One region of the Variovorax cryoconiti genome, then DNA from elsewhere that is predicted to be linked to it. Evidence: predicted binding sites of a transcription regulator. Region 1 holds the regulator's gene; each other region holds the start of a gene.
The links. The regulator sigma-54, encoded in region 1, starts transcription at its own class of promoters, with help from an activator protein. The targets are predictions, from matches to a motif close to TGGCANGNAANCTGCTTT.

Region 1 (5,313 bases):
TCGGGCCACTGCGTCTCGATGCTCGGCCGCACGCCGCCGGCCTTGGCACGGAAGCGGTCGGCGATGGCGTCCTTGATGCGCAGCGTGGCGAAGTTCAGGCTCTGCAGCGGGCTGTGCTGCGCCGTGGTCTCGATCTTGAAGGTCTGCTGCGGCGTGAACCAGATCTCCCACGCGACGCCGCTGGCGATGGCATAGAGGTCGTTCTCGCTGCGGTACGGCGCGTGCGCCAGTTCGATCAGCACGCGCTGCGCCAACCGGCTGTGCAGGTTGAGCTTCATGGCGTCGCGCCACGAGCCGCGCACGAAGACGCCGCCGCGCGAGGCCATCAGGTCGTCGCCGGCCAGGCCGGTGAGGCCGTGCACTTCTTGCGCCAGAAAGTCCTCGACGCCGGCGGCGCAAGGCAGAAAGAGATGGAGCTGGTTCATGGTGCGGACTCAGAGCGCCTTGCGCAGGTTGGCCGGCGCGATGCGCAGCGCTTCACGGTACTTGGCCACGGTGCGCCGGGCGCATTCGATGCCCTGCTCCTTGAGCATCTCGGAGATCTGGCTGTCCGACAGCGGTTTCTTGATGCTCTCGGCCGTGACGAACTGCTTGATGAGCGCACGCACCGCGGTGCTCGACGCGTTGCCGCCGGTCTCGGTGCCCAGCGCCGAGCCGAAGAAGTACTTCAGCTCGACCGTGCCGTAGGGCGTGGACATGTACTTGGCCGTGGTCACCCGGCTGATGGTGGATTCGTGCAGGCCGAGCTCGTCGGCGATCTCGCGCAGCACCAGCGGCCGCATGGCCAGCTCGCCGTGCACGAAGAAGCTCTTCTGCCGGTCGACGATGGCATTGCTCACGCGCAGGATGGTGTCGAAGCGCTGCTGGATGTTCTTGATGAACCAGCGCGCCTCCTGCAGCCGCTGCGACAGCGCCTGGCTGCCCTCGCCCTTGTGCTGCTTGAGCGCGCCGGCGTAGATGTCGTGCACCCGCAGGCGCGGCATCACGTCGGGGTTGAGCATCACGCGGAACTTGATGTTGGTGCCGGCGCCCATGCGCGTGACGATCACGTCGGGGACCACCACGTTGCGTTCCACATCGACGAAGCGCCGACCCGGCTTGGGTTCGAGCGTGGCGATCAGTTGCAGCGACGAGCGCACCTCTTCCTCGTTGCTGCGCGTGAGCGTGGCCAGGCGCTTGAAGTCACGCCGGGCGAGCAGTTCCATCGGCTGCTTGCAGATCGCGATGGCGGTCTTGCGCACCTGCGTCTCTTCGGCGCTTTCGTTCGCACGGGCCAGCGCACGCAACTGGATGGCGAGACATTCGCCCAGATCGCGTGCGCCCACGCCGACCGGTTCCAGGCTCTGCAGCAGGCCGAGCGCCACCTGGAAGTGGTGCACCAGGCCGTCGAACTCGTCGTTGTCGTCGCCGGCCAGGCCCGAGGCCAGGGCGGGCAGCGAGTCCTCGAGGTAGCCGTCTTCGTTGAGCGATTCGATCAGGAAGCGCAGCGCCGCCTGGTCGCTTTCGTTCAGGCGCAGGCTCAGGGCCTGGCGGTGCAGATGGGACTGCAGCGACTCCTGGCTGCGCGCCAGCTCGGTGGCATCGGCGCGTTCGTCGTCGCCCAGGTTGTTGGCGCGCGGGGGCGCGTCGCCGCCCCATTCGCTGTCGTCGGGTGCCATGTCGACAGTGCCGTCGCCTTCCCAGTCGGGCGTGGCTTCGGTCGCGTCGACCGCCGGCGCCTCGGCCTCGGTGGTGCTGGTGGTGCTGTCGTTGCTGGCGGCGGCGGGGCCGGGCGCGAAGTCGTCGTCGCGCGGCGGCGGCGCATCGGCGGCGTCGACGCCGAACTCCTCACGGGCGGCCTCTTCGGCGGTGCGCTCGAGAAACGGGTTCTCGTCGAGCATCTGCTCCACTTCCTGGCTCAGTTCGAGCGTGGACAGCTGCAGCAGCCGGATCGACTGCTGCAACTGGGGCGTGAGCGCAAGGTGCTGCGAAACGCGGAGCGACAGGCCCTGCTTCATGGGAGTTTCGCCCTCCCCTTACATGCGGAAGTGTTCGCCCAGGTACACGCGGCGTACCTCGGCGTTGTCGACGATCTCCGAAGGCGTGCCTTGTGCCAGCACTTGCCCGTCGCTGATGATGAAAGCGTGGTCGCAGATGCCCAGCGTCTCGCGCACGTTGTGGTCGGTGATAAGCACGCCGATGCCGCGGCTCTTCAAGAAGCTGACGATGCGCTGGATCTCGATCACGGCGATCGGGTCGATCCCGGCAAAGGGCTCGTCCAGCAGGATGAAGCGCGGCTGCGTGGCCAGGGCACGGGCGATCTCGACGCGGCGTCGCTCGCCGCCCGACAGCGCCAGCGCCGGCGAATCGCGCAGATGCTCGACGCGCAGGTCCGACAGCAGTTCGTTCAGGCGATCGTCGATGCGCTTCTTCGACATCGGCACGAGCCGGCCCTTGGCGTCGGGCTCGCGCTGCAGCTCGAGCACGGCACGCACGTTCTCCTGCACGCTGAGCTTGCGGAAGATCGAGGCTTCCTGCGGCAGGTAGCTCAGGCCCATGCGGGCGCGGCGGTGGATCGGCATGTGCGCGATCGGCTCGCCGTCGATGCTGATCTCGCCAGCGTCGGCCCGCACCAGGCCCACGATCATGTAGAACGAAGTCGTCTTGCCCGCGCCATTGGGCCCGAGCAGACCGACGACCTCGCCCTTCTGCACATCGAGCGAGACGTTCTTGACGACCTGCCGGCTGCCGTAGCGCTTCTGCAGCCCGCGCACCTGGAGCCGGCTGCCTTCGACGGCCGCAGGGGGTGCGGCGTGCTTCGCGATGTCCACGCTGTCGTTCACGGGCGCGCTTCTCCGCCGAGCGTGGTGCTGGGGCGCAGGCCCCGGCCGGGTGCAGATGCCGGCACGGCGGGTGCGCTCGGCTGCGCCGCTTCCGCGCCGGCTGCCTTCGGCGTCAGGATGGCGCGCACGCGGCTGCCCCGGTCGCCGGCGGCCACGCTGGCACCCGGGGGCAGCGGCGCGCCGTTCACGGTGAAGGTGTCGTTGCTCTGGTCGTAGACGATCAGCGCGCCGGTGGTCTCGTCGTTGACCTTCGCGCCGATCAGCCGCCGCATGATGGCGCGGCGGATGAACTTGACGTTGTCGGCGCGGCTGTCGTACTCGATGACCTCCGACTCGCCCTCGGTCCACTCGTCGACGCCGGAGTCGCGCTTCTGCTTGTAATAAGCCAGCTTTCCGGGCGCCGCGGTGACCACGCCGTACTGGTAGCCCTCCGGGTCCTGGCGCACGTCGATGCGCGCGCCGCGGATGATGATGGTGCCCTTGGTCACCACCACGTTGCCGGTGAACACGCTGGTCTGCTTCAGGTCGTCGTAGCGCATGGCATCGGCCTCGATGTTCATGGGCTTGGTGCGATCGGCCTTTTCAGCCAGCGCCGGAACCGTGGCGACGGCGAGCAGCAGCGCGGCGAAGCCGGCGCGCAGGAGGGAGGAAAGGGGAGTGTGGGGTCGATGTGTCATAAAGGCACGAAACTTGCTCGACGATTGTATGCGCCGGATCAGTGCATCCGGTCGCTCGGACGAAAAAGCCCGCCGAGGCGGGCTTTTGACATTCTTGAAACGGCCGTGGTGAACAGTCGCCGGTCCTCCGGTCTTCAACCCTTGCGGGCTTCAGCCACCAGCAGGCCCACAACTTCCAGCGCCCGGTCGAGCGAACCGGCCGTGTCGCCGTCCACATACCAACGCCCGGCCACGCCCAGCGCCGGCACGCCGGCCACCTGATAGTCGCTGGTCAACTGGGTGGCGCGCTTGGCCTTGCCGGCCACCGAGAAGGACTTGAACAGGTCGGCGAACTTCTTGCCGTCCAGGTCGGGCTGCTTCTCGGCCCAGGCCAGGATCGCGGCGTCGCCGACCAGCGGCTGGCGCTGCTGGTGGATGGCCTGGAACAGCTTCATCTGGAAGGCGTCGACCTTGCCCATGGCTTCGAGCGTGTAGTAGAGCCGCTGCTTGGCTTCGGTGTCGTTGCCCACGAAGGGCACCGGGATGCGCTTGAACACCACGTCGGCCGGCAGCGTCTTGACCCACGGCTCCAGGCGCGGCTCGAAGGCGGCGCAGTGCGGGCAGTTGTACGAGAAGAATTCGACCACTTCCACCTTGCCGGCGGGCGTGTCGACCGGTGCGCGCTTGCCCAGCACGATGTAGTCGGTGCCGGCCTTCGGCGGGCGGGCCTGGGCATGCACGCCGGTGGCGGCGAGAGGAAGCAGCCCGATCGAGGCGGCGGTCAGCGAAAAATCACGGCGGTTCATGGTCATCAAAGGTTCTCCTGTGCGGCTGACAGAGCCGGGCAGCGGCTGCGGAGTTCCCGCAGCCAGGGATGGTGGGCGCCTGGGGCACCGATCGGTGAGACGTTCAGGCGTTCAGCGCTGGACACGGACCAGGTTGGATTCGAGCCCGCCGCTGTCGAGCCGCGACTTCAGGCGGTCGGCGTCGTCCTTCTTGTTGAAGGGGCCTGCGCGCACCCGGTAGACGGTGCGGCCGGCCTGCTCGCGCTCGGTGACGCGCGCTTCGACGCCCATCAGCGACAGCTTGGCACGCTGCGCCTCGGCGTCGTCGGTGCTGCGGAAGGCCCCGGCCTGCACGAAGTACACGAAGGGGTCGGTGCCGTCGGCCGCCGCCGTGGTGGTGGCCGGGGCGGCGGTGCCGGCGCGGGCGCGGGCCAGGTCGCCCAGCGGGTCGGACGAGGCGGCGGGTGCCGTGGCATCGGTGCGGGGCCGGGTCGCCGGCGTAGCAGGCGCGACCACCGCTGGCACCGGGCCGGTGGCTGGCACGGCCGGGTTCAGCGGGCCGACCGAGGCGGGCTGCTCGGGCGGGGTGCGCGCCGACGGCTTGCCGGCGAGCGGCGCGTTGGGGTTCCAGTCCTTGTTCTTGCGGGCCTCGGCCTCGTCCTGCTCGGCACCGCCGCGCTGGGTTTTGGTCATGAACGGAATCGGCACCTTGGTGACGTAGACCGCGATGCCGAGCGCCACGCCCAGGCCCAGGACGATGCCGATGATCAGGCCGATGACCGTGTTGCCGCGTTGTCTTGTTTTCATGGGGAGGAAAAAGAGGTCATCACATCTTGCGCGGCGCGCTCACGCCGAGAATCGCGAGGCCATTGTGCAGCACCTGCGCGGTGGCGGCGACCAGCGCCAGCCGGGCGAGCCTGACCGGTTCCTCGTCGACCAGAATGCGCTCGGCATCGTAGTAGCTGTGGTAGCTGGCAGCCAGTTCGCGCAGGTAGAAGGTCACGTCGTGCGGCGCGAAATCCTTGGCGGCGGCGGTGAGCATCTCGGGGT
Region 2 (5,313 bases), on a different contig from region 1:
GCTTGGGCGGCACGGTGCCGGGCAGTGCGTAGAGGCGGTACTGCGGGGCGGTCTTCGTTTCACGCAGCAGCGTGGCGCCGCGCTCGGTCAGCTGGCCGTTGAGCGGCATGCCCGACAGGTGCGCGCCGACGACGGCGACCTTCACGGTGGCGGCGGGCGTGAGCATCGGCAGCGCGACGGGTGCCGGCATCGGTGCGCCCGTTGCACCGAGCGTGAGTCCGGTGGCGTGGTGGAGCCGCTGACCGAGCTCGGCCAGCTGGAAGTCGCTGGCGCAGGGGCCGATCAGCGTCAGGCCGAAGGGTAGGCCGTCACTGCGCAGGCAGGTCGGCACCGAGAGCGCCGCGTAGTCGAGCAGGTTGACGAAGTTGGTGTACGCGCCGAGGTTCTGGTTGAGCGCGACCGGGTCGGCCCGCATCGCCTCGATGGTGTAGTGCGTGGGCGCGGTCGGCACCACCAGGAGGTCGATGTCTTTCCACATCGGTGCGGCCTGTTGCGCCAGCGCCCGCAGCTTCGTCTGCGCATCCACGAAGTCGGCCGCGCTGTAGCTGCGGCCCTTGGCCAGGATGCTGCGCACCGGCTCGATCACCTCGTCCTCGTTCGCGTCGAAGAAGGTGCGCACCGCCGCGTAGCGCTCGGCCACCAGCGCGCTGTCGTAGAGCAGCGCCGCAGCTTCGGCGAGCGGGGCGTAGTCGATCGGCACGCGCGTGGCGCCCAACGCTTCGAGCTGCGCGAGCGAGCGCTCGAAGGCCGCGGCCGAATCGGCGTCGCCGAAGAACTCGAGCGTCGATGGCACGCCGACGCGCAGGCGCGAGGGCAATGGCGTGGTGATGGGCGTGAGCGCGCGTGAGTACGGGTCGGCCGCGTCATGCCCCATGGCGACGGTCAGCACGCGCGCCGCGAGTTCGACGGTGCGCGCGAAGATCGACACACAGTCGACGCTCTGCGCCGCCGGCAGCACGCCGCGCGTGCTGATCAAACCCTTGGTCGGCTTGAGGCCCACGATGTTGTTGAGCCCCGCCGGCACGCGGCCGGAGCCGGCCGTGTCGGTGCCGAGCGCGAAGTCGACCTCGCCCGTGGCTACCACCCGCGCCGAGCCGGAGCTGGAGCCGCCCGACACGTAACGCGCGTCGAAGCTGTTGGGCACCGCGCCGTACGGCGAGCGCGTGCCGTTCAGGCCGCAGGCGAACTGGTCGAGGTTGGTCTTGCCGACCAGCACCGCACCGGCGTCGAGCAGGCGCTGCACCACATGGGCGTGGGCGGCCGCGTCGCGGGCGAAGGCCGGGCAGGCCGCGGTGGTCGGCAGGCCGGCCACGTCGATGTTGTCCTTGACCGCGAAGCGCAGCCCGGCGAGCGGGCCATGGGCCGCGGCGCCGGGAGAGGCGATCGGCGGGTCGATCCGCGTGATCCAGGCGGCCGCACCGGGGTTGGCGTCGAGCCCTTCATCGGTCGGCAGCGAAGTCGTCGTATGCACCATCATCAAGCATCCTGTCTTGTGTACATGATGAGATGCAAGCGGCGTGCCAACGCCTGCCAGGACTCAGGGAGCCCTGGCAGGTCGGATTCGGTGCGTCAGAAAAAGGATAGGTGCAAGCGCGGCTCAGCCTCGCCGGGCTGCGCGGTACAGGCCGTCGACCTTGCCGAGGTTGGCTTCGAGGATGCGGATGCGGTCGGTGCCGCTGGGGTGGGTCGAGAGGAAGCTCAGGCCGCCCTGGTTCTTCGAGGCGGTGGCCATCTTCTTCCACAGCGTCACCGAAGCGCGCGGGTCGTAGCCTGCCCGCGCCGCAAGTTCGAGTCCGACCAGATCGGCGTCGGTCTCGTCGCCGCGGCTGAACTTGAGCGACAGCAACTGCGTGCCGGCACGCGCCGCCATGTCGCCCATCTGACCCAGGCCGAGCAGTTGCGCCGTGATCGACAGCGCCGCGCCGGTGCCGGCGCTCTTGGCCAGGCGCGCGCGGGCGTGCTCGCGCAGCGCGTGCGCCATCTCGTGGCCCATCACCATCGCGACCTCGTCGTCGCTGAGCTTGAGCTGGTCGAGGATGCCCGTGTAGAAGGCGATCTTGCCGCCCGGCAGGCAGAAGGCGTTGATCTGCTGGCTGCCGATCAAATTGATCTGCCACTTCCATTGCGCGGCGCGTGCGTTCCACGGGCCGACGAAGGGAATGAGGCGCGCAGCGATGGTGCGCAACCGCTGCAGCTGCGGGTGGCTGTCGGGCGCCAGCGCGCCCTTGGCCTTGGCCTGCTGGAGGAGCTGGCCGTACTGCTGCACGCCGGCCTGCTCGATGCTGTCGGCGGGCACCAGGTTGCGCGCGACCGAGGCCTTGCCCACCTCGACCTGCGCCAACGCGGGTGTGACTGCCGAAGTGACGGCGGCAGCCCCCGCCAACGCCAGGAAAGCCCGGCGCGCCTGCCAGGGACCGATGGAAAACTCGCAGCGTGTGCACATGCGGGAATAATAAGCAGCCACCCCGATCGCCCGCGCAATGTCCCCACCCTCGGCTGCCGAAGCCTCCCCCACCGCCCTGCCTGCAGCACCGTTGTCCTGGCGCGATGCGCTCAAGGTGTACCTCGAACCCGCGACGCTGCGCATGCTGGCGCTGGGCTTCTCGGCCGGGCTGCCGCTGCTGCTGGTGCTGGGCACGCTCAGCTTCCGCCTGCGCGAAGCCGGCGTGACGCGCAGCGAGATCGGCTACCTGAGCTGGGTCGGCCTGGTCTACGCCTTCAAGTGGGCCTGGGCGCCGCTGGTCGACCGGCTGCCCATCCCGCTGCTCACCCGGCGCATGGGCCGCCGCCGCAGCTGGCTGCTGCTGGCGCAGGCGCTGGTCGTCGGCGGGCTGGTCGGCATGGCGATGGCCGACCCGCGCGGCGGCCTGGCGCCGCTGGTGTGGTGCGCGCTGCTGGTGGCCTTCGGCTCGGCCACGCAGGACATCGCACTGGACGCCTTCCGCATCGAATCGGCCGAGACGCGCAAGCAGGCCGCGCTGGCCGCCGCCTACCAGACCGGCTACCGGCTGGCGATGATCTGGGCCGGCGCCGGCGTGCTGTCGATCGCCGCGTGGACCGAGATCACCGGCGCCAGCGGCTACCAGAACGCCGGCTGGAAGGCCGCCTACCTGGTGATGGCCGCCTCGATGGCGGTCGGCGTGGTCACGGTGCTGCTGTCGTCGGAGCCCGCCCAACAGCTGATGCCCCGGGCGCGCAACGCCGCCGAATGGCTCAAGAATGTGCTGGTCGAGCCCTTCGCAGACTTCGTCCGCCGCTACAAGTGGCAGGCGGTGCTGATCCTGTCGCTGATCGCCATCTACCGCATCAGCGACGTGGTGATGGGCATCATGGCCAACCCCTTCTACGTCGACATGGGCTTCAGCAAGGAAGAGGTGGCGGCGGTCAGCAAGGTGTTCGGCGTGGTGATGACGCTGGTCGGCGCCTTCGTGGGCGGCATCCTGTCGATGCGCTTCGGCGTGATGCGCGTGCTGATGCTGGGCGCGGTGCTCAGCGCGGCCAGCAACCTGCTCTTCGCCTGGCTGGCCGCGCACGGCCATGACATGACGATGCTGGTGCTGGTGGTGTCGGCCGACAACCTGGCCGGTGGCATCGCGTCGGCCGCTTTCATCGCCTACCTGTCGAGTCTGACCAACATCAGCTACTCGGCCACGCAGTACGCGCTGTTCAGCTCGCTGATGCTGCTGCTGCCCAAGTTCCTGGCGGGCTACTCCGGCGTGTTCGTCGATGCCTACGGCTACGTGCCCTTCTTCGTGGGCACGGCGCTGCTGGGCCTGCCGGTGCTGGTGCTGGTGGCGCTGGCGGCACGCGGGCAGCGCTGAGCGCCGGCGATTGCGGGATGCCGGCCGACGCGGGCGTCTGCGGCCGGCTGCTAGTCTGTGGCATTGTTCGCGCTTCGCCACTCCTCATTCACCACCGTGCCGTCTCGCATCCCCCCTCTCCAGATCAGCGCCTACACCGCGACTTCGGCCGTCGGCGTGGGCAAGGCGTCGCTGCTCGACGCCCTTGAAACCTCGCGCAGCGGCCTGCGGGCCAACGACTTCGGCGACGTGCCCGCCAGCGGCGCGCGCCTCGCGACCTGGATCGGCCGCGTGGCGGGGGTCGAAGACGTGCGCCTGCCCGACGCACTGGCCGCCTGGGACTGCCGCAACAACCGGCTGGCCTGGATGGGCCTGCAGGCCGACGGTTTCATGGATGCGGTGGCGGCGGCGCGCGCGAAGTACGGGCGGTCGCGCATCGCGGTGATCCTCGGCACGTCGACGTCGAGCATCGGCGAGACCGAAGATTCCTACACGCACCTGACCGCCGACGGCCGCTTCCCGCCCGGGCAGGAGCGCCCGCTGGTGCACACGCCGCATTCGCTGGGCATGTTCGTGCAGGCCGCGCTGGGCCTGGAGGGGCCGTCGGAGACGATCTCGACCGCCTGCTCGTCGAGCGGCAAGGTCTTCGCGTCGGCCGAGCGGCTGATCCGCCTGGGCCTGATCGACGCGGCCGTGGTCGGCGGTGTCGACACGCTCTGCGGCAGCGTGCTGTACGGCTTCAATTCGCTGGAGCTGGTGTCGCCCCAGCCGTGCAAGCCCTTCGACGCCACGCGCGACGGCATCAGCCTGGGCGAGGCCGCAGGCTTCGCCTTGGTGGAGCGTGCCGAGGCCACCACAGCCGACGGGCTCTACCTGCTGGGCTACGGCGAGGCGAGCGACGCACACCACATGTCGACGCCGCACCCGCAGGGCCTGGGCGCCGAGCGGGCGCTCGACGACGCGCTGGCCCGCGCCGGCCTGACGACCGACGCGGTCGACTACATCAACATGCACGGCACGGCCAGCACCAAGAACGACGAGGTCGAGGGCGCCTTGGTCACCCGGCGTTTCCCTGAAAGCACACATGCCAGCTCGACCAAGGGCTTCACCGGCCACACGCTGGGTGCCGCCGGCATCGTCGAGGCGGCCATCAGCCTGCTGTCGCTGGAGACCGGCCTGATGCCGGGCACCGTGAACACCACGCAGCTCGACACCGACTGCGGCCCGCAGATCAAGCTCGAACCCGCGCGCGGCGACGTGAAGGTGGCGCTGTCCAACTCCTTCGGCTTCGGCGGCAACAACTGCTCGCTGGTGTTCGGCAAGGGAGCGCAGGCATGAACGCCCCTGTGAAGACCCCGACGCTGTACATCGAAGGCCCGGCCTTCTGGGCGCCGACGCTCCCCGGCTGGGACATCGCCCGCGCCGCCTTCACTGGCACCGGCGCGCCGGTCGACCCGCCGGCCAAGCGGCCGTCGCCGCAAGTGCTGGCCCCGGCCGAGCGCCGCCGCGCACC
Region 3 (5,313 bases), on a different contig from region 1:
GGAAGCGGAACTCGAGGTGCGGCGCGAACCAGTTCGGGTCGAAGGGGAAGCCGGCCTGACGCATCTCGCTGATGACGTCCTCGAAGTCCATCTTCACGAAGGTCGGCAGCAGGAAGCGGTCGTGCAGCTCGGTGCCCCAGCGGGTCGCCGGCGCCTTGTACGGCTCGTCCCAGAAGCGCGCGATGAAGGCGCGCAGCAGCAGTTGCTGCGCGATGCTCATGCGCGCATGCGGCGGCATCTCGAAGGCGCGCAGTTCCAGCAAGCCGAGGCGGCCGGTGGAAGAGTCGGGCGAATACAGCTTGTCGATGCAGAACTCGCTGCGGTGCGTGTTGCCGGTGACGTCCACCAGGATGTTGCGCAGCGTGCGGTCGACCAGCCAGGCGGGCATGTTCTGGCCGTAGATCTCGCGGTTCTTGGCGATTTCCTGGAGCGCGATTTCCAGCTCGTAGACCTGGTCGTTGCGGGCCTCGTCGACGCGCGGCGCCTGGCTGGTCGGGCCGATGAACATGCCCGAGAACAGGTAGCTGAGCGACGGGTGGTTGTGCCAGTACAGCAGCAGGCTGGCCAGCAGCTCGGGCCGGCGCAGGAAGGGGCTGTCGCCCGGGGTGGCGCCGCCCATCACGAAGTGGTTGCCGCCACCGGTGCCGGTGTGGCGGCCGTCGGTCATGAACTTCTCGGCCGACAGGCGCGTTTCGAACGCGGCGTCGTACAGGAACTCGGTGTGCGCCACCAGTTCCTTCCAGTTGTTGGCCGGGTGGATGTTGACCTCGATCACGCCCGGGTCGGGCGTGACGGCCAGCATCTTCAGGCGCGGGTCGCGCGGCGGCGGGTAGCCTTCCATCACGATCTGCAGGCCGAGCTGCTGCGCCGTGGCCTCGATGGCGGCGACCAGGTCGAGATAGTCTTCCAGGCGGCGCAGCGGCGGCATGAAGACGTAGAGCACGCCCGATGAATCGCCGACCTTCTCGGCCGCCGGCCCGTTGGCGCGGCGCGGGTCGCGCACCTCGACGCACAGCGCGGTGCGGGTGATCCAGTGGGCCGACTCGCCGCGGCACGGCTGGCGCGGCGTGGTGGGGTCGGTGCTGTCCGCCGAAGCGGCGCCCGGGCCTGCCGCGGCGCTGGTTGCAGTGGCCGTACCCGGGCCCTGCATGCGCAGTGCGGCTGGCGTCTGCGGCGGCGCACCGAAGGCATAGGGCACGGCGCCCAGGTCGTCCTTCGGGCCGGTCGGCAGGCCGGCGTAGCGCGCGCGGTAGTCGACGTAGTTCGGCAGGTCGGCCAGCGGCGCGGTCGGGTCGCGGTCGACCAGGTAGGGGTAGTCGCCCTTGCTGGCCCACGGCTGCGAATCGAGCGGCAGGCGGTAGCCCATGGGCGAGTCGCCGGGGATCAGGTACATGCGGTCGTCGCGCAGGAACCAGGGGCCGGTCTTCCAGCCCGGGCCGGCCAGCGCCGGCGCGTCGGCATCGGCGTTGCCGGGTTCGATCGGCAGCATGTAGCCGATGACGGCATCGAGCTTCTGCGTGAAGACGCGGCGCAGGCGCACGCGTTCCATCTCGTCGTCGAGCTTGGAATCGAAGGGGTCGACGTTGACCGGCAGGCGGCGTTCGCGCCAGAGGTAGTAGTAGGTGTCTTCGTAGCCGGACTGGATGTAGCGCTCGGTCAGGCCGAGGCGGTGCGCCAGCACGGTGGTGAAGCGGCGCGCGTCTTCGCTGGTGTAGTGCGTGGGCACCCGCTCGTCGGCGAAGAGCTCGGGGTTGTGCCAGATGGTCTGGCCGTCGGCGCGCCAGAAGATCGACAGCGCCCAGCGCGGCAGTTGCTCGCCCGGGTACCACTTGCCCTGGCCGAAGTGCAGGAAGCCGCCGTTGCCGTATTCGGCGCGCAGCTTCTGCACCAGCTCGGTGGCGTAGCCGCGCTTGGTCGGGCCGAGCGCATCGGTGTTCCATTCGGCGGCGTCGCGGTCGCTGGTGGCCACGTAGGTCGGCTCGCCGCCCATCGTCAGGCGCACGTCGCCGGCGGCCAGGCGCTTGTCGACGGCGTCGCCCAGGGCCAGCACTTCGGTCCACTGTTCGTCGGTGTAGGGCTTGGTGACGCGCGGCGATTCATGGATGCGGGTGACCACCATCTCGTGGCCGAACTCGACTTCGGCGTCGTCGACCACGCCTTCGATCGGTGCGGCGCTCGACGGCGTGGGCGTGCAAGCGAGCGGGATGTGGCCTTCGCCGGCCAGCAGGCCCGAAGTGGCGTCCAGGCCGACCCAGCCGGCGCCGGGCAGGTAGACCTCGCACCAGGCGTGCAGGTCGGTGAAGTCGACCGTCGTGCCGCTCGGGCCGTCCAGCGCCTTCACGTCGGGCGTCAGCTGGATCAGGTAGCCCGAGACGAAGCGCGCGGCCAGGCCCATGTGGCGCAGCAGCTGCACCAGCAGCCAGCCCGAGTCGCGGCAGGAGCCGCTGCCGTTGGTGAGCGTTTCTTCCGGCGTCTGCACGCCGGGCTCCATGCGGATCAGGTAGTTGACGTCCGACTGCACCTGCTGGTTGATGCCGACCAGGAAGTCGATGGTGCGCTGTTCCTTGCGGTCGATCTTGTCGAGGTAGGCCTGCACCAGCGGCGTGGGCGGCTCCACCACCAGGTAGGGCGCGAGCTCGTCGGCCTGCTCGGCCGTGTACTTGAAGGGGAAGTTCTCGGCCTGCGGCTCGAGGAAGAAGTCGAAGGGGTTGTAGACCGCCATCTCGACCACGAGGTCGACCGTGACCTTGAATTCGCGCGTCTTCTCGGGAAACACCAGGCGGGCCTGGTAGTTGGCGAACGGGTCCTGCTGCCAGTTGATGAAATGCTGCTCGGGCTCGATGCGCAGCGAATAGGAGATGACGTTGCTGCGGCAGTGCGGCGCCGGACGCAGGCGGACCACCTGCGGGCCGAGCTGCACCGGACGGTCGTACTTGTAGTGGGTGACGTGGTGGAGTGCGGCGTGAATGGACATCGGTTTTTCTCGGAGCGGCGACGGGTCTCGGGTGAGACGCATACTAGCCCACCGGCAAAGCAATTAACGCGCCACGGAAAGCGTGTAGAGGGAGGGCCGGTCGCATGGATCAGGGAGCGATTTCGTGAGGGTGCAGCACGACCTGCGCGGCTGGGCGCCCTTCGCGGCCCTGGCCGGGGCGATCGTGGGCGCGGCCCTGCAACTGCAGCAGGCGGCCTTGTGGCCGGCTTGGCGCTATGGGGTGTTGGCGGCTGCGGCAAGCCTGGTGCTGTACGCCATGGGGCGCACGCGCCGTCACGGTCGAGGCGCTCTGGCCGCGTTGCTGGTGGTCGCGGCGCTCGCCAGTGCCAGCCTCACGGGGTGGCGCGCGGCCCGCTATGCCGGCGACGCACTGGCCCCGTCGCTCGAGGGCCGCGACCTTCAGGTCATTGGCGTGATCGCCCAGATGCCGCAACACGACGACAGCGGCACGCGCTTCCGGCTCGATGTCGAGTCGGCGCAGTGGGCTGGCGGGTCGGCCGGCGAGCCACTCCCGCCGCGCGTGCCGCGCCGCATCGCGCTGGGCTGGTACGCCGAGGGCACCGGCCTGTGGGGCCGGGGCGCCGAAGAAGCGGCGGTCGCGCCGCAACCGCTTCGGCGCCCTGACGCGCTGCACGCCGGCGAGCGCTGGCGGCTGACCGTGCGCCTCAAGGCCCCGCACGGCAACCTCAACCCGCACGGCTTCGACCAGGAGCTGCAGCTGTGGGAGCAGGGCGTGCAGGCGACCGGCTATGTGCGCACCGGCGCCCGCGATGCGCCGCCCGAACGCCTCGCCACCACCTGGCAACGCCCGGTCGAGCGCGCCCGCGAAGCCGTGCGCGACGCGGTCTTCGAGCGGGTGACCGACCGGCGCCTCGCGGGGGTGATCGCCGCGCTGGTGACCGGCGACCAGGGCGCCATCGACCGTGCCGACTGGGACGTCTACCGCGCGACAGGCGTGGCCCATTTGATGGCGATATCCGGTCTGCATGTGACCATGTTCGCGTGGCTCGCGGCCTTGCTCGTCGGCGCGCTGTGGCGGCGCAGCACACGCCTGATGCTGTGCTGGCCCGCCCAGCAGGCCGCATTGGCCGGTGGCGTCGCGCTGGCCGCGCTGTACGCGCTTTTCAGCGGCTGGGGTGTGCCCTCGCAGCGAACGGTGTGGATGCTCGCGACCGTTGCGCTGCTGCGCATCGCCGGGCGGCGCTGGCCGTGGCCCTGCGTGTGGCTGCTGGCCTGCGCGGTGGTGGTCACGGTCGACCCGTGGGCGTTGATGCAGGCCGGCTTCTGGCTCAGCTTCGTCGCGGTGGCGGCGCTGTTCGCGACCGACGCGATGGCCGAGGCCGGGCAGGCGCTCACCTGGCGACGCCGCCTCGGCCGCCTGGCGCGCGAGCAGGCCGTCGTCACGCTGGCGCTCACGCCGCTGACGCTGCTGCTGTTCCAGCAGGTGTCGGTGGTCGGGCTGATCGCGAATGCGCTGGCCATCCCGTGGGTCACGCTGCTCGTCACGCCGCTGGCGATGCTCGGCGTGTTGCTGCCGTGGGCATGGGATGCGGCGGCCTGGGCGGTGCAGGGCCTGTCGCGGTGGCTGCAGTGGCTCGCGGCGTGGCCGTTCGCAACCGTGTCGATGGCGGCGCCGCCGCTGTGGGCGGCGGTCGGCGGCGTCGCGGGCGGCGTGTTGTTGGCGATGCGGCTGCCATGGTCGATGCGCGTGCTGGGGCTGCCCCTGCTGCTGCCTGTACTGCTGTGGCAAACGCCGCGCCCACCGATGGGCGACTTCGAATTGCTGGCCGCCGACGTCGGCCAGGGCAATGCGGTGTTGGTGCGTACCGCCAACCACAGCCTGCTGTACGACGCCGGCCCGCGCTACAGCCTGGAAAGCGACGCCGGCCACCGCGTGCTGGTGCCGCTGCTGCGCGCGATGGGCGAGCGCCTCGACACCGTCGTGTTGAGCCACCGCGACAGCGACCACACCGGCGGCGCGCCGGCCGTGCTCGCCATGCAGCCGCAGGCCGCGCTGCTGAGTTCGATCGAGGCAAGTCATCCGTTGCAGGCGCTGCGGCCGGCGCAACGTTGCATCGCCGGCCAGCGCTGGACCTGGGACGGCGTCGACTTCGAGGTGCTGCACCCGGTCGCGGCGGACTACGACAACCCCTCGGCCAAGCCCAACACCGTCTCCTGCGTGCTGCGCATCGGCAACGGGCGCGCGACCGCGCTGCTGGCCGGCGACATCGAACGCGCGCAGGAGGCCGCACTGGTCGCCCGCAGCGCCGACGGCGCCCTGCACGCCGACGTGCTGCTGGTGCCGCACCACGGGAGCA
Region 4 (5,313 bases), on a different contig from region 1:
GCGTGCCGGTGCGTCTTGGCGGTGTCGATCATGGCCTGCGTGTCGGCGATGTCACGGTAGGCGATCACGCCGGCCAGGTGCTTGCCCGGTACGGGCAGCATGAAAGGGTAGGAGCCGGTGCACAGCAGCAGGCGGTCATAGGGCGCCTCGGTGCCATCGTCGGCGCGCACGATGCGCCGCACGCGGTCGACCTCGACCACCCGACGGCCCGCATGCACCGTGATGCCATGTTCCTCGTACCACGACCAGGGGTTCAGGACGATCTCGTCGAGCGTCTGTTCGCCCGCCAGCACCGGCGACAGCAGGATGCGGTTGTAGTTGGGATGCGGCTCCGCGCCGAACACGGTGATGTCGTAGAGCGCCGGGTCGATCCGGATCAGCTCCTCGAGCGTGCGCACGCCGGCCATCCCATTGCCCACGAGCACCAGCTTCTGCTTCTTCACGCGCATGTCCATGGCGGTTCCCGGCAGGCGGCTCAGGCCGCCTTCTCGACGTGGCCTTGCCGCGTGTAGAGGAAGTCGATGACCGCCTTGCGGTAGTGCACGTAGTCGCGGTCCTCGGCCAGCTCGACGCGGTGGCGCGGGCGCGGCAGGTTCACCGGCAGCACCTCACCGATGGTGGCCGACGGGCCATTGGTCATCATCACGATCTTGTCGGACAGCAGCACGGCTTCGTCCACGTCGTGCGTGACCATCACGACCGTGCTGTGCGTCTTCTGCACGATGGCCAGCAGCTCGTCCTGCAGGCGGGCGCGGGTGAGGGCATCGAGCGCGCCGAAGGGCTCGTCCATCAGCAGCACCTTGGGTTCCATGGCCAGCGCACGGGCGATGCCCACGCGCTGCTTCATGCCGCCGGAGATCTCGCCGGGCCGCTTGCCCGTCGCGGGCGTGAGGCCGACCAGGGCCAGCGCCGCGTCGGTACGTGCCTTCAGCTGCGCCTTGCTTTCGGTCGCCGCGAAGACGCGCTCCACGCCCAGGTAGATGTTCTCGTAGCAGGTGAGCCAGGGCAGCAGCGAATGGTTCTGGAAGACCACCGCGCGCTCCGGGCCGGGGCCGGCGATTTCCTTGTTGGCGCACAGCAGCGTGCCGTGCGTCGGCTTCGTGAGGCCGGCGATCAGGTTCAGCAGCGTCGACTTGCCGCAGCCCGAGTGGCCGATCAGCGCGACGAACTCGCCCTTGGCGACGGTCAGGTGAATGTCCCGCAGCGCCTGGAAGCTGCCCTTGGGCGTCTTGAAGGTCTGCTCGACGTCGCTGATCTCGATGAACTTGGAATCATCATTCATGACTTCACCTCTTCGAACGTGAACGCGGTGGCGATCTTGATGAGCGCGAATTCGAGCACCAGGCCGACCACGCCGATCACGAAGATCGCGATGATGATGTTGGCGACGTTGAGGTTGTTCCACTCGTCCCACACCCAGAAGCCGATGCCCACGCCGCCGGTCAGCATCTCGGCCGCGACGATCACCAGCCAGGCGGTGCCGACGGCCAGGCGCACGCCGGTCAGCATGTAGGGCAGCACGGCGGGGAAGAGGATCTTGGTGAGGATCTTCCATTCGCTGAGGTTCAGCACCTTGGCCACGTTCATGTAGTCGCTCGGCACGCGCTGCACGCCGACGGCGGTGTTGATCACCATCGGCCAGATCGAGCAGATGAAGATGGTCCAGATGGCCGCCGGGTTGGCGCCCTTGAAGACCAAGAGGCCGATCGGCAGCCAGGCCAGCGGCGACACCGGGCGCAGCAGGCTGATGAGCGGGTTGAACATGCGCGCGAGGAACTCGAAGCGCCCGATGGCGAAGCCCGCGGGGATGCCGACCAGCGCCGCGAGGCCGAAACCCATCGCCACGCGCTGCAGCGAGGACAGCACGTTCCAGCCCACGCCCTGGTCGTTCGGCCCCTTGCTGTAGAACGGATCGGCGAACACCGTCAGCGCCTGCTTGCCCGTGACCAGCGGCGAGGGGAAGCCGGTGGTGCTGTTCATCGCGATCAGCTCCCAGACCAGCAGGAGCAGGCCGAAGCCGGCCAGCGGTGGCAGCACGCGCATCCAGAAGGCGCGCAGGTCGAGCGGCTTGCGGGGCGCAGCCTGCACCGGCGCAGGCGCCGAAACGGCGGCAGCCTTGGCGGGTGCGACGACCGACGCGGCGGCCGGTGTGGAGAGAGGCACATTCGCCTCCAGGGGGGAATGAAAGACGGCGCTCACCATGGTGTTCTCCTCAGGCCTTGACCTTGAACGAATCGGCGTACCTGGCCGGGTCCTTCCCGTCCCACACCACGCCGTCCATCAGCTTGCTGGTGCGCAGCACGTCCTTGGGCACCGGCGTCTGCGTGGCGGTCGCGGCCTGCTTGTAGATGTCGATGCGGTTGATCTCCGTCGCCACCTTCAGGTAGTCCGGGTGCGCCTTCAGCAGGCCCCAGCGCTTGTGCTGCGTGAGGAACCACATGCCGTCCGACAGGTACGGGAAGGTCACCGCGCCGTCGGCATAGAACTTCATGTGGTTCGGGTCGTCCCAGCTCTTGCCCATGCCGTTGACGTAGCGGCCCAGGATGCGCTGGTTGATGGCGTCCACGCTGGTGTTGACGTAGCTCTTGTCGGCGATCGTCTCGGCCATCTTGTTCTTGTTCTGCAGCCCGGCGTCGATCCACTTGCCGGCCTCGAGGATGGCGGCGGTCACGGCGCGTGCGGTGTTCGGGTACTTCTTGACGAAGTCGGCGGTGCAGCCCAGCACCTTTTCGGGGTGGTCCTTCCAGATGTCCTGCGTGGTGATGGCCGTCACGCCGATGCCGTCCATGATGGCGCGCTGGCCCCAGGGCTCGCCCACGCAGAAGCCGTCCATGTTGCCGATGCGCATGTTCGCCACCATCTGCGGGGGCGGCACCACGATGTTCTTCACGTCCTTGAAAGGGTCGATGCCGGCCGAGGCCAGCCAGTAGTACAGCCACATCGCGTGCGTGCCGGTCGGGAAGGTCTGGGCGAAGGTGTACTCGCCCTTTTCCTTGGCGATCAGCTTGGCGAGCGACGGCGCGTCGACCGCGCCCTTGTCGGCCAGCTTCTTCGACAGCGTGATCGCCTGGCCGTTGTTGTTCAGGGTCATGAGCACCGCCATGTCCTTCTTCGGACCGGACAGGCCGAGGTGCACGCCGTAGACCAGGCCATAGAGCACGTGGGCCATGTCGAGGTCGCCATTGACCAGCTTGTCGCGCACGCCGGCCCAGCTGGCTTCCTTGCTGGGCACGATCTTCACGCCGTACTTCTTGTCGATGCCCAGCACCGAGGCCATCACCACGCTGGCGCAGTCGGTCAGGGGGATGAAGCCGATCTTGACTTCTTCCTTCTCGGGCTTGTCGGAGCCTTGCGCGTAGGCGAGGGCGCGCAGCGCGGGGTCGATGCCGGCGGCACCGACGGCGGCAGCCTGCAGCACGCGGCGGCGGCTCAACTTCGTTTTCAGCAGATCGGTCATGGGGCGAACTCCGGAAGAAATGGCAAGGCCAGAGACAAACAACAAAACAAAAACAAAAAAGGCGTCCGCATCACGCCGAAGCTGCTGGGAAGCGAGCTTCGACGGACACGGACGCCTTTGTCCGGTTCGGTGGGAGACACCCTGCGTTGGATGCCGCCTGCCTGAAGACCTACGTCGGTCTATGCAGAGTCACATGCAAGCGGTGTGCCAGCAGGCAGGGTGTTGTTTTTGCTATTGAAGTCGTAGCGTTGAAGCAAGGGCTGGTCAGGGATCCGGGCCTGATCGACTCGCTCAGCCGCACGTGGCAACGCTTTGTGCGATGCACCAATTGCGTTCAGGGCTTCCCGTCCACGGGCAGGTACTCCGCCATCGAGAGCACCGATTCGGCCACGTCGATCAGCCGCCGGTTCTGGTTCATCGCGGTCTGGCGCAGCATCTTGTGCGCTTCGGCCTCGCTCAGGCGGCGGTGTGCCATCAGCAAGCCCTTGGCACGCTCGACCAGCTTGCGCTCGTTGAGCGACGCACGCACGGTGTCGAGTTCGTCGCTCATGGCCTGCAGCCGGAGCGACTGCTCCTGGACCATGTCGAGGATCGAGCGCTCCAGCTGGCGGCCGTAGGGCGGCCCGCCGGCGGCGGGCGAGGCGGCGAGCAGCGGCGTGGCCGGCTGCTCGAAGAAGGCGGCCGACGAGGCGGGCGGCGCGTGTGCGATCTGCGCCAGCAGCAACTCGTGGGTCTGCAGCTCGCCGCGGGCGCGGCTGATCTTGGCGATGCACAGCTGATGCAGGTCCGCCGCCAGCCGCTCCTCGACCGTCTGCATGGCGTCGATGCGCCGTGTGCAGCAGTCGAACCACACCGGGCTCAGGTTGGGGTCGAGCGCCACGCCGGCGGGCGCGGCGCAGGCGATGCGACGCAGCCGCTCGAGTTCGGCGGTCTGGGCCGGCGGCAGGTGCGCCAGCCACTGCGCTTCCAGCTCGGGGCCGGAGAACTCCGAGAAGACCTGAAAGCAGCGCTCCTGCGATTCGATCAGGTGCAGCCATTGCTGCTGCCGTGCCGACTCGTTGCGGCCGGACGCGAAGGCCGCGGCGCCGCAGGCGCGCTCCTGGCCGGCGAGCTCCTTGCCCTGCATGAAGTTGAACATCGCCACCAGCAGGCGGGAAATCTCGGGGTCGGTCGCACCGTCGGCGGCCTCGAACACCACCGCGAGCAGGCCGGCGATCACCTTGACGAAGGCACCCGTCGCCTCGGCGGCCGGCATCTGCAGGGCACCGATGCGCTGGCGCAGCGCCGGCAGGGCGTCCAGGCCCGGCACCACCCACGCGATGCGGCTGAACAGGCGGGCACTGTTGCCCAGGCGGCGGGGATCGGCTTCGAGCGCGTCGAAGCATTCGCGCACCGCCTGCTCGAGGCCGGCGCACTCGGCGATCTGCGTGCTCTGTTCGGCGGCGAAGCGCTGGCCACCCGAGGCCAGCAGCACGTTGGAGATGCCGCGTTCGCGCTGCAGTGCATGCACCAGGCGGCCGATGGTGCCGACCAGCGCGCTGGTGCGCGACAGCTGATCGAGTTCGTCGATCTCGCTGCGCAGGGCGGCGATCAGGAAGCTCAGTCCGGATTTCATCGTGTCGTGGGCGTTCCGAAGGGCGGGGTGAAGGGGCATGCAGCAACATCCATGCCCCGCAAGCGCGCGCATCCTACACTCGCGGCCATGCTCGTATTGGGAATCGAATCGTCGTGCGACGAAACCGGCGTGGCGCTGGTCGAATGGGAGGGCGCGGCCGTGCCGCGGCTGGCCTCGCACGCACTGCACAGTCAGATCGCCATGCACCAGGCCTACGGTGGCGTGGTGCCCGAACTGGCAA

Region 2: the regulator sigma-54 is predicted to act here: its motif matches at 1,506-1,523, upstream of atzF (allophanate hydrolase).
Region 3: the regulator sigma-54 is predicted to act here: its motif matches at 3,031-3,048, upstream of ACSFA2_RS19070 (transglutaminase family protein).
Region 4: the regulator sigma-54 is predicted to act here: its motif matches at 3,650-3,667, upstream of ACSFA2_RS23875 (CmpA/NrtA family ABC transporter substrate-binding protein).

The regions. Positions count from the first base shown of each region.
Region 1 covers NZ_JBPJZI010000003.1:436,100-441,412, reverse strand. The annotation lists gene ACSFA2_RS11130 (THUMP domain-containing class I SAM-dependent RNA methyltransferase) at 1-425, opposite strand, end outside; gene ACSFA2_RS11125 (RNA polymerase factor sigma-54) at 435-1,997, opposite strand; gene lptB (LPS export ABC transporter ATP-binding protein) at 2,016-2,822, opposite strand; gene lptA (lipopolysaccharide transport periplasmic protein LptA) at 2,819-3,499, opposite strand; gene ACSFA2_RS11110 (thiol:disulfide interchange protein DsbA/DsbL) at 3,634-4,284, opposite strand; gene ACSFA2_RS11105 (SPOR domain-containing protein) at 4,396-5,070, opposite strand; gene argS (arginine--tRNA ligase) at 5,090-5,313, opposite strand, start outside.
Region 2 covers NZ_JBPJZI010000004.1:371,752-377,064, forward strand. The annotation lists gene atzF (allophanate hydrolase) at 1-1,474, opposite strand, end outside; gene ACSFA2_RS13650 (M48 family metallopeptidase) at 1,598-2,443, opposite strand; gene ACSFA2_RS13655 (AmpG family muropeptide MFS transporter) at 2,481-3,821, shown strand; gene ACSFA2_RS13660 (beta-ketoacyl-[acyl-carrier-protein] synthase family protein) at 3,918-5,138, shown strand; gene ACSFA2_RS13665 (beta-ketoacyl synthase chain length factor) at 5,135-5,313, shown strand, end outside.
Region 3 covers NZ_JBPJZI010000008.1:136,032-141,344, reverse strand. The annotation lists gene ACSFA2_RS19070 (transglutaminase family protein) at 1-2,974, opposite strand, end outside; gene ACSFA2_RS19065 (DNA internalization-related competence protein ComEC/Rec2) at 3,099-5,313, shown strand, end outside.
Region 4 covers NZ_JBPJZI010000014.1:11,807-17,119, reverse strand. The annotation lists partial or broken gene ACSFA2_RS23890 (NAD(P)/FAD-dependent oxidoreductase) at 1-455, opposite strand, end outside; gene ACSFA2_RS23885 (ABC transporter ATP-binding protein) at 476-1,282, opposite strand; gene ntrB (nitrate ABC transporter permease) at 1,279-2,202, opposite strand; gene ACSFA2_RS23875 (CmpA/NrtA family ABC transporter substrate-binding protein) at 2,213-3,457, opposite strand; gene ACSFA2_RS23870 (nitrate- and nitrite sensing domain-containing protein) at 3,792-5,072, opposite strand; gene tsaD (tRNA (adenosine(37)-N6)-threonylcarbamoyltransferase complex transferase subunit TsaD) at 5,160-5,313, shown strand, end outside.